DNA from 4 places in the Mesorhizobium sp. WSM4312 genome. Region 2 is predicted to be linked to each of the others. Evidence: predicted binding sites of a transcription regulator. Region 2 holds the regulator's gene; each other region holds the start of a gene.
What was found. The regulator LexA, encoded in region 2, represses DNA repair genes until DNA is damaged. The targets are predictions, from matches to a motif close to TGTTCNNNNTGTGTTCNG.
Positions count from the first base shown of each region.

Region 1 (2,200 bases), on a different contig from region 2:
TTCTTTTCGAGGTCCGGGTTTCTTTGTTTCAGTGGCGAAGGTTGGTCGGGCAGGCGAGGCGGCATAGTCTGGTGGCTTCGTCCCAGGAGCGGGGAGAACGGCCCGCTTCGGCGACGAGGATGGCGAAGAACATTCCAAACAGGCTCATCAGCAGGCAGACGATGGTGAAGCGGCGAGCAAGCATTGGGTCGTGTCTCCTTCAACGCGCTGGAGAATGCCCCAACGCCTCTGAACCGGCTCTGATGCCGGTGTTCATCTGCGGTTCAAATTGATTGACGGGATCTGGGCTGGTCGTCGCCGGCGTGCGCGGCTACCTGCAGCGGGGGGCAAGAGCCCCAAGGCTTGACGTGCCGGTGAAACGAAAACGGGGCCCGTCGGGCCCCGTCAGGATGTCACAAGGATAGGCTGATCAGAGCCTGTGCCAGGTCTGGCTCTTGCAGATCAGTCCGCCAAGCACGCAACCGCTCATCTTGAGCGCGGTGCCCGACAATGTCGCCTTGCCCGAATAGGTCTTGTCGTTTGCAGGATCGGTGATGCTGCCGGCATATTTGTTGTCGCCCGCCGCCTTGAGCGAGCCGATCGTCTTGCCGGCATATTTGCCCGATTTGAGCGTGATGGAAAACGAGTCGCTGCCTGAAATGGCAGCGGTATCCCCGGCTTGCGTCTTCCAATTGCCCTCGATCGGATCGGCCGACGCCGCACCCGCCATGATCAATGTGGCTGCAAGAGCCAGGCTCACTTTTCGAAACATATCTTGCTCCCTTGGATAGCCGGCCGAATTCTCCGCCTCGCCGGTCTGCCGCTTACGCAAACGTAAGCTAATCCAGCTCATGGCAAAACAAAAGCGGTGCCGCTGCGGAAGATCTTGGCATTTCAAAGCCCCCTGAATTGACGCCGTCGGCGAGGAAATGAAAACGACCGGCGCGTCCTGTTTGTTTCCCGTGGTTAGCGGAGTGTTGATCGAGGCTCGGAAAATTTTCGTCGAATTTGACGAAAATCGGCTGAATTGCTGGCTTCGTATCCTTAACGAATTTCCACGTTTACCTATTGTTTTAGCTTTGTTTTCCTCAAATTAAGCACGCCATTTAACGGCGGATTCAAGCCTGATCGGCATTCTCGAAAGCATCGAAAGAGCGGCCCGGACAAGACGAACGGAGGCAGCTCTCGGGAGCCAGACAGGGGACTAAAATGGCACGTTTTGAAATGCTTGAAGCAGGTTTCGGCGCCATGGGGGCAACTGCCCAGGCCGACATTCTTTTCGAACTGGGCATGATGTATGCGACCGGTCGCGATTGCGAAACCGACGTCGTTGCCGCCCACAAATGGTTCAACATCGCCGCCATCAAGGGCTCGGCCCGTGCCGCGGAACTGCGCTCGGAACTGTCGGCCGCCATGTCGAAGGTCGAGATCGCCAAGGCGCTGCGCGAAGCCCGCGAATGGATGACCATGCACTAGATTTCCGGCAGGCGGGGACGCTCCGGCCAAGACCGCTCCAAGACGGTCGGGCCAAAACAGGGACAAGGCTGCGCAGACAGCCAGACCACAGGCCATGAACGACAAGAATGCGGCAGCCGGACAGGCCCAAGCCGTGCGACGGACCATGATCCCGAAAAGAATCCGTTTCTTCGGATCATGGCAGGGACGACAGGGAAGGCCACGTTGGGGTTCGCGGCGCGGGGGCGCTGGGGAAACAGCCCGATAGGCAAACAGCCACGACCAGCCGGAACAAGGCTGGCGTGGCTTTTTGCGTCGATGAGGGTCCGCAGGCCCAATCGAGTGGCGCCAATGCGCCTAGACAGGCCCAATGAAGGATGAAATTGTCCCGCCTCTCTGGAAGAAGCGCGGCCGGGGCGGCCGCGCGTGAGTGGAGGAGTTCTATTGCCATGAAAAAAATGAGTATTTTGAGCGCGGCCATTTTCGGCCTGATGATGAGTGCGCCGGTGGCATTCGCCGACGACATCACCGTTTCGGTGGTCGGCCCGATGACCGGACAGCTCGCCACCATCGGCGACCAGTTCAAGCAGGGCGCACAGGCCGCCGCCGACGCCATCAACGCCGCCGGCGGCGTCAACGGCTCGATGATCAAGCTCGACATCGAGGACGACCAGTGCGATCCCAAGCAGGCCGTGTCGGTCGCCAACCGCATCGTCGCCAACGGCGTCAAGTTCATCGACGGCCATGCCTGCTCGGGCTCGAGCAT
Region 1 is NZ_NSFU01000001.1:71,023-73,222, reverse strand. Features, by position in the region: gene CK228_RS35130 (hypothetical protein) at 29-184, opposite strand; gene CK228_RS00380 (DUF2147 domain-containing protein) at 410-751, opposite strand; gene CK228_RS00375 (sel1 repeat family protein) at 1,189-1,455, shown strand; gene CK228_RS00370 (branched-chain amino acid ABC transporter substrate-binding protein) at 1,884-2,200, shown strand, end outside.
Region 1: CK228_RS00375 (sel1 repeat family protein) is a predicted target of LexA. The motif match lies at 1,049-1,066, and genes of this name have one in related genera.

Region 2 (2,200 bases):
TCTCCCGCTGCAAGACCGCGGTCGATGACCCTTCCGATGCCGCCGTCGACAAATGGGACGAGAGCCACGAGGCCTTCCATGCGGCGCTGCTGAGCGCGGCGACGTCAAACTGGCTGTTGCGCTTCCGCTCGACGATCGCCGATCAGCTGCGCCGGCATCATCGGTTTCTCGGCCTGGCGCCGACTTTGCGAGCGGCGGCCGGCCTGAAGGACGGCTATGGCGAGGCAATGGACGCGCTGCGCGAGGCGATCGCCATAGAACATCACACCGCGATCATGGAAGCGGCGCTCGATCGAGATGTAGAGCGGGCAAAGGCGCTGATGACGGGGCATATCGGCTACACGCTGCATGTCTATGTCCACAGCGAAGACAACGGCGCCAACACTTACACCGCGCGCGCCGGCAGCCTGAAAGCGGTTTCCGGATGATGCTTCCGCCGCGTCCGGATCCACGTGGCCGTGCCGACCCTGAACTCACGATCGTTGGCGTTTTGGTTTCGTTTCGTTCTGCCGGAAATGGAGCGATACACCGCTCAAATCCGCCCCGTGGACGCCTCCCAGATACCTGATGCCAAACGGCATTCAGGCTAGGCCACAGGCCATTAACCGAAACGATTTCAATGCGTGCACCGGCAGGGAAACGATTGATCGCGAGCCTCTGCCCCGGTCAAAAAATTTCAGGCGCGTTAACAAATTCATTAAACTTTAAACAGTTGCGGAACACAACTGGAACAGATAGTGTTTGTTCTGGGTTTGTTTTTCGATTCTGATTCAAATCCGTCGTTCAACGCCTCGGGGGGCCGCCATGCTGACACGCAAGCAACATGAACTGCTGATGTTCATTCATGAACGGCTCAAGGAAAGCGGCATTCCGCCGTCCTTCGACGAAATGAAGGAAGCGCTCGATCTCGCCTCCAAGTCGGGCATCCATCGCCTGATCACGGCACTGGAGGAACGCGGCTTCATCCGCCGGCTGCCCAACCGGGCGCGGGCACTGGAAGTGCTGCGGCTGCCGGATTCGATCGCGCCCGGCCTTAACGCGGCAAAGAAATTCTCGCCAAGCGTCATCCAGGGCAGCCTCGGCCAGGGCGGTCTTGGCCGCCAGATCAAGCCGGCGCAGTCGCGTTTGCCTGCGGCCGGCAATGATGACGATGCGGTTTCCGCCGTGTCGATCCCAGTGATGGGCCGCATCGCCGCCGGTGTGCCGATCGATGCCATCCAGCACCAGACGCATTCGATCTCGGTGCCGCCGGACATGATCATGGGTGGCGAGCACTATGCGCTGGAGGTCAAGGGCGACTCGATGATCGACGCCGGCATCTTCGACGGCGACACGGTCATCATCCGCAACGCCGACACGGCGAGCCCGGGCGAGATCGTCGTGGCGCTAGTCGACGAGGAGGAAGCAACCCTGAAACGGTTCCGCCGCAAGGGCGCCTCGATCGCCCTTGAAGCCGCCAACCCGGCCTACGAGACGCGCATTTTCGGGCCAGACAGGGTCAAGGTGCAGGGCAAGCTTGTCGGGCTGATCCGGCGTTACTGAGCAGGAGCGGCCGTCTTTTCGGGTTTTTGATAGGGCGCCAGCCCCCTCGCCTCACGCGAAAATTTTCGCTGCTCGTGCCAAGGCCGATACGGCCCGTCCACCGCGAAGCTGACGGTTGGCGGGCCAGTTGCCGATTGGCGGTCGAAGAACACGGCGGCACTGCCTTTGCGGGCAAGTTGCCGTTTGGTGACGACAAGAACCAGCGGATTGTGGCAGGCATCATAGCCCGTCGCGTCATTGACGACGATCAGGTCGGCGAAACCGCAGGCTTTCCAGGTATCCTTGCGGTCTTCGACATGCGCGATGATCGCACCCGACGGGTGCCGTGCAAGACAGACGCCATCCGTGCAGTAGAACGGTGCTCCCGGCGGCAGATTGACGGCATCGGCAATGTCGAATTGCCCGTCCGCCCTGTCGAACATCTCCGGCACGACGATGGTTTCGGACACCAGCGCGCGTTTCCAATTGTCGACGGTGAACTCGTTCGGGCGAGCCCGGCTGACCGCGAGTTCTCCACCGCCGATCGGCAGCGCCACCAACCGCGCATCTTCGGAAATCAGCACATCCGGGGTGCGCGTATCCGATACTGTCAGCAGGCCGGCAAGCGCGAATGGCACTGCCGCGAGCCGCAGCCAGGTCGTCGCCATCGTCGCGATGA
Region 2 is NZ_NSFU01000010.1:237,050-239,249, forward strand. Features, by position in the region: gene CK228_RS18905 (GntR family transcriptional regulator) at 1-428, shown strand, start outside; gene lexA (transcriptional repressor LexA) at 805-1,542, shown strand; gene CK228_RS18915 (ComEC/Rec2 family competence protein) at 1,536-2,200, opposite strand, start outside.

Region 3 (2,200 bases), on a different contig from region 2:
AGTCGAGGATGCGTTCGAAATAGTGCCCGCTGAGCAGAGAGCGGCCCAGGCGTTTCTCGGCCTGCGCATGGTCGCCCGGCATGAATTCGAGACGGCGGTCGAAATTGCCGAAGCAAGGGGTGTGCCCGGCGAAATCCGCGATCTCTTCATGGATCTCCGGCGGCAGGACGAGGCCTGAAAACAGGCCGTCGGAACGCAGCGCATCGACCACCGCCGCCCGCTCGACACCGGAAAACATCGTATCCCCGACATTGTCGGCAGGACGGGCGCGTTTTGCGGCCAGCCAATGCATCCGACGCCCGGGCATGGTGCGCGCCAGCATGAACATCGGCAGCCAGGCCGGGTTTTCGCGCAGGTCCGTGAGATAGGTCGGAATGCGCACGGCAATACGCCGCAGCAGGCTGCCATTGCGCGCAATGGCTTCGAGACTGTCAGCACCGGAATTGTCAGGGGTTGAAAGCGTCATCGGGTCCTCTTCTTTGAGGGTGACACCGATGCCGCATCGGTGCCCACCACTCGCATGACCCAAACCCAATTCACCCACCTCGGGAAAGGCTAACCGTGCGTCAGATTTTGTGCAATGCACAATGAGCAGAGCAGGTGCAAAAAATCACTTCGGCGCGCGGTGTTGCTGCTTCGGCGGCGCCACCCAGATCTCGGCCTCGAGCTTCTTCGTCGCAAGGCCCCGCGCCAGCGCCTCGGCGCTGCTGGCACTCTTTGACAGCGATGCGGCCTGGCGCTTGCTGATCACCAGCCCGTCGGCGAGCGCACGGTTTCCCGAAAAGACCCTGGCCAGGAAAGGCGTGCGGCTGCCCCGCGCGCGCGAAAACCGCGCCGCCATGGTTTGCCTCGCCGTGTGGGCGACGACCGCGTCGGTCCAGCCCTCCACCAGCCGCGCGCCCGGCTCCAGCAGCAACAGCCAATCACCCTTGGCCTGCCTTATCCCGGCGGCGATACCGCCGCTTGCCACATAGTGGCAGCCGGCATGGTCGGCGACATGATGCGTCTGGTCGTTGGAGCCGGTGTCGCAGACGACAACTTCGCGCACCACGCCCTCGACCGCGCCGCCAATCAGCGAGCCAAGCGTGCGGGCGAGAGCCTCCTCGTCATTGCGGGTTTCGATGAGAACACTGAGCATATTTAGCCGAATAGCGGAAAGCCGCGCACAGCGCCAGTTTTTGCGGCGCAGCATAAAAAGTTCTTGCTTTGTTCTCGTCGGCAAAATAGGAATAATTTCATGAACAGAGCGATTCGACACAACATGGACAGTCCCTGGGAGCGGGCCAAGATGGAACCGATCGTGCGTGCCGACATTGCAGCCTTCGGGGCAGGACGAGCCGAAATGGCCAATGCGATGATCGAGCAGAGTGGAATGCGCATCCGTCCGGACCGCAATCGCGGACGGTCGGCGGGCATCAATCCGTCCGGCCGCTTCGAACCGGTCAGCCGGCATGTCTTCGACGATGGCTGGAGTTCGCTGGAGGAACTGCCGCCGTTCAAGACCGAAGTGCAGGTGGAAAAGCCGCGCACCATCATCACCCGCAACGAATCGCCCGACATCTCCTTCGACCGGTCGATCAACCCCTATCGCGGCTGCGAACATGGCTGTGTCTATTGTTTCGCGCGGCCGACGCACGCCTTCATGGGCCTGTCGCCGGGACTGGATTTCGAATCCAAGCTGTTCGCCAAGCCGGATGCGGCGCGGCTGCTCGACAAGGAACTGTCCAAGGACGGCTACCAGCCGCGCACCATCGCCATCGGCACCAACACCGATCCCTACCAGCCGATCGAGAAACAGTACCGGATCATGCGCGAGATCCTCGAAGTGCTGGAAGCGCGCGGCCATCCGGTCGGCATCGTCACCAAATCCGCCCTGGTGACGCGCGACATCGACATATTGTCGCGCATGGCCGAACGCGGACTGGCCAAGGTGGCGCTGTCGGTGACGACCATGGACCGCATGCTGGCCAGGACGATGGAGCCCCGCGCGTCGACGCCGACCAAGCGGCTCGAAGCGATCCGGCAACTCTCTGACGCCGGCATTCCGGCTTCGGTCATGGTGGCGCCGATCATCCCCGGCCTCACCGACCAGGAGATGGAGCGGATCCTCGATTCGGCCTACGCCGCCGGTGCGCGCGAGGCGGGTTATGTCGTGCTGCGCCTGCCGCTGGAGGTCAGCCCAATCTTCAAGGATTGGCTG
Region 3 is NZ_NSFU01000001.1:331,617-333,816, forward strand. Features, by position in the region: gene CK228_RS01565 (hypothetical protein) at 1-466, opposite strand, end outside; gene CK228_RS01570 (glycosyltransferase) at 611-1,138, opposite strand; gene CK228_RS01575 (PA0069 family radical SAM protein) at 1,289-2,200, shown strand, end outside.
Region 3: CK228_RS01575 (PA0069 family radical SAM protein) is a predicted target of LexA. The motif match lies at 1,197-1,214, and genes of this name have one in related genera.

Region 4 (2,200 bases), on a different contig from region 2:
GCATGGCGCGTTCGCCGCCGAACAGATGGGTGCAGCCGGTGACGTCGAGAAACAGTCCGTCCGCCCCATCCAGCGCCACCAGCGGGGTGTAGCGGTCGCACCAGTCGGCAAGGCCTTCGAGCAGGCGCCGGTCTGCCTCCGGATCGGCCTCGACGATGTCGATCGACGGATGCATGGCACGCGCGTCGGCAATGCCCATGTCGCGCTTCAGGTGCAGCGCCTCAGCCCGCTCGTCGAGGGCTGAGATGCGCTGCGCGTTGCCCTGGCGGTGGCTGATCACCAGTGGCGGATGAGATGGCGTCGGGTGATCTTGGGGCCGGGAACGCCAGGACCGCCCCAGGCGCTGCCGCAGGATCCTTTCGGCCGCCAGATAGGGAAACCACAGGGACAGGATTCTTTGCCCGGCCTGTCCGTCCTTTCTCGCCCCTTCTTTCATCGAATACGCGTTCATCGGGGTTCCACTCCAGTGTGAATTGTCCAGGCAAGGCCGTGCGGCTCTTGCCGATGCTGATGGTGAAGGCCGGGCGGCCGATCGATCCGGCGAGCGGCCCGGCGACGGTTTCGCGCGGCACGGCCGGCGCCGGCGAGACGATGAGGCGGACGGGCGCCGCCGTCGGTTCCGGCTCGGCCGCCTGCCGCAGCAGGAATACGGGGCGGCCGGCACTTTGCGCCCTCGCATGCAGCCGGCGCGTCGCGGTCAGGTCGAGCCGCAGCGGGTTGCCGCGGATTTCGAGGATGACGGCGGCGAGCGCCGTCATCCGCGCTGCTTCCTCGGCGACCCACAGCGCATCGACGAGTTTCGGCGCCTCGGAAAACAGCAATTGCTCAGGCCCGATGCCGAAGCAGGCCTGCAGTCCCCTGGCATAGGGAAAGCCCGCCTCGCGGAAGATTTCCGTGGTGCCTATCCACAACACCGGCAGCCCTTGCGCCTGCTTGAGGATCAGGCTGGCGAGCGACAGGGCAAAGCCGGCGACGGCTCCGGCATCGCGGGTTTCCAGGCCATGGATTTCGCTGAGCGCCGCTTTCGGCAGCCCACCGCTCAGGGCGGCATCGAGAGGGTCGACGCCGATCGGCAGGAAGGCATCCGGCAAGGCCGCGGCAAGACCGCGCCGGACGATCGTGAGATCGGCGCTGGCGTCGGCATCAAGCGGCGCGCCAGCCGGCGCCTGCAGGCGCTCGGGCAGCGTTCCCTCGATCTTCGCGATCTGGCGGCGCAGGGCAAAAACAGTCTCCCGCGCCACGGCTGATATCGCCATGACGGTCAGTGTCCACTCACAATTGTTCCTGTTATGTTCCTATTGATTCCAGAGGGTGACGGAAGAGTCAAGCAGAGTCACAAGGAATTTATTCCTGCAAACGCGCTTCAGCGCTGGCCGCCGAAAGCCAGTCGTGCGGCCAGGCCCGCGAATACGGTTCCCAGCAGGATCTGCGGCGCCCGCCGGAACCGCGTGCGTTTCGATAAGGCGGCTCCGATCCGGCTGGCGGTCAGGATGACCAGGCCGTTGACCATCAGCCCGATCAGATTGAGCACGGTCGCCAGCAGCAGGATCTGGCCGGCGACGGAACCGGTCTCGGGGCGCACGAATTGCGGGAACAGCGCCAGCACGAACAGCGCCATCTTCGGGTTGAGCAGATTGGTCAGCAGGCCTTGCCGGAAAATCCGGCTTCGCGAATAGCGCGGCAGGCCGGCGACCGGGGCAAATGCCGTTCCGTCGGAACGGAACGCCTTCCAGGCGAGATAGGCAAGGTAGGCTGCGCCGGCATAGCGCACGATGTCGTAGGCGATGGGCGCTGCCAGGAACAGTTGCGACAGGCCGAAGGCGGCGGCCAGCGCGTGGCAATAGGTGCCGGCGGCGATGCCGGCATAGGTCGCCAGGCCCGAGGCGCGCCCCTGGCTGGCGCTGCGGGAGGCGATCAGCAGCATGTCCGGCCCTGGCGTCGCGGTCAAAGCGAGGCAGGCAATGGCGAAAAGTCCGATGGTGGAAAGGTCCGGCATGAGAACTCCCCAGGAGATGGCCGGAACCGACCCCTAAGCGATTCCTCGGCATCGGCAAAGGTGCCGCGGCAGGAATTGCCGCTTCATTTGCCTCGCCCGGTGCGAAAGCCTATATGCCGGATCAAAGGACAAAGCATGGCCCGCATCTACAAGACCCGCACCTGGCATGGCGAACTCGCCCCCTCGATGGAGGAGATAGAGTTC
Region 4 is NZ_NSFU01000011.1:199,060-201,259, reverse strand. Features, by position in the region: gene CK228_RS20370 (DUF6504 family protein) at 1-280, opposite strand, end outside; gene CK228_RS20365 (ImuA family protein) at 222-1,256, opposite strand; gene CK228_RS20360 (LysE family translocator) at 1,364-1,996, opposite strand; gene CK228_RS20355 (metallopeptidase family protein) at 2,132-2,200, shown strand, end outside.
Region 4: CK228_RS20365 (ImuA family protein) is a predicted target of LexA. The motif match lies at 1,280-1,297, and genes of this name have one in related genera.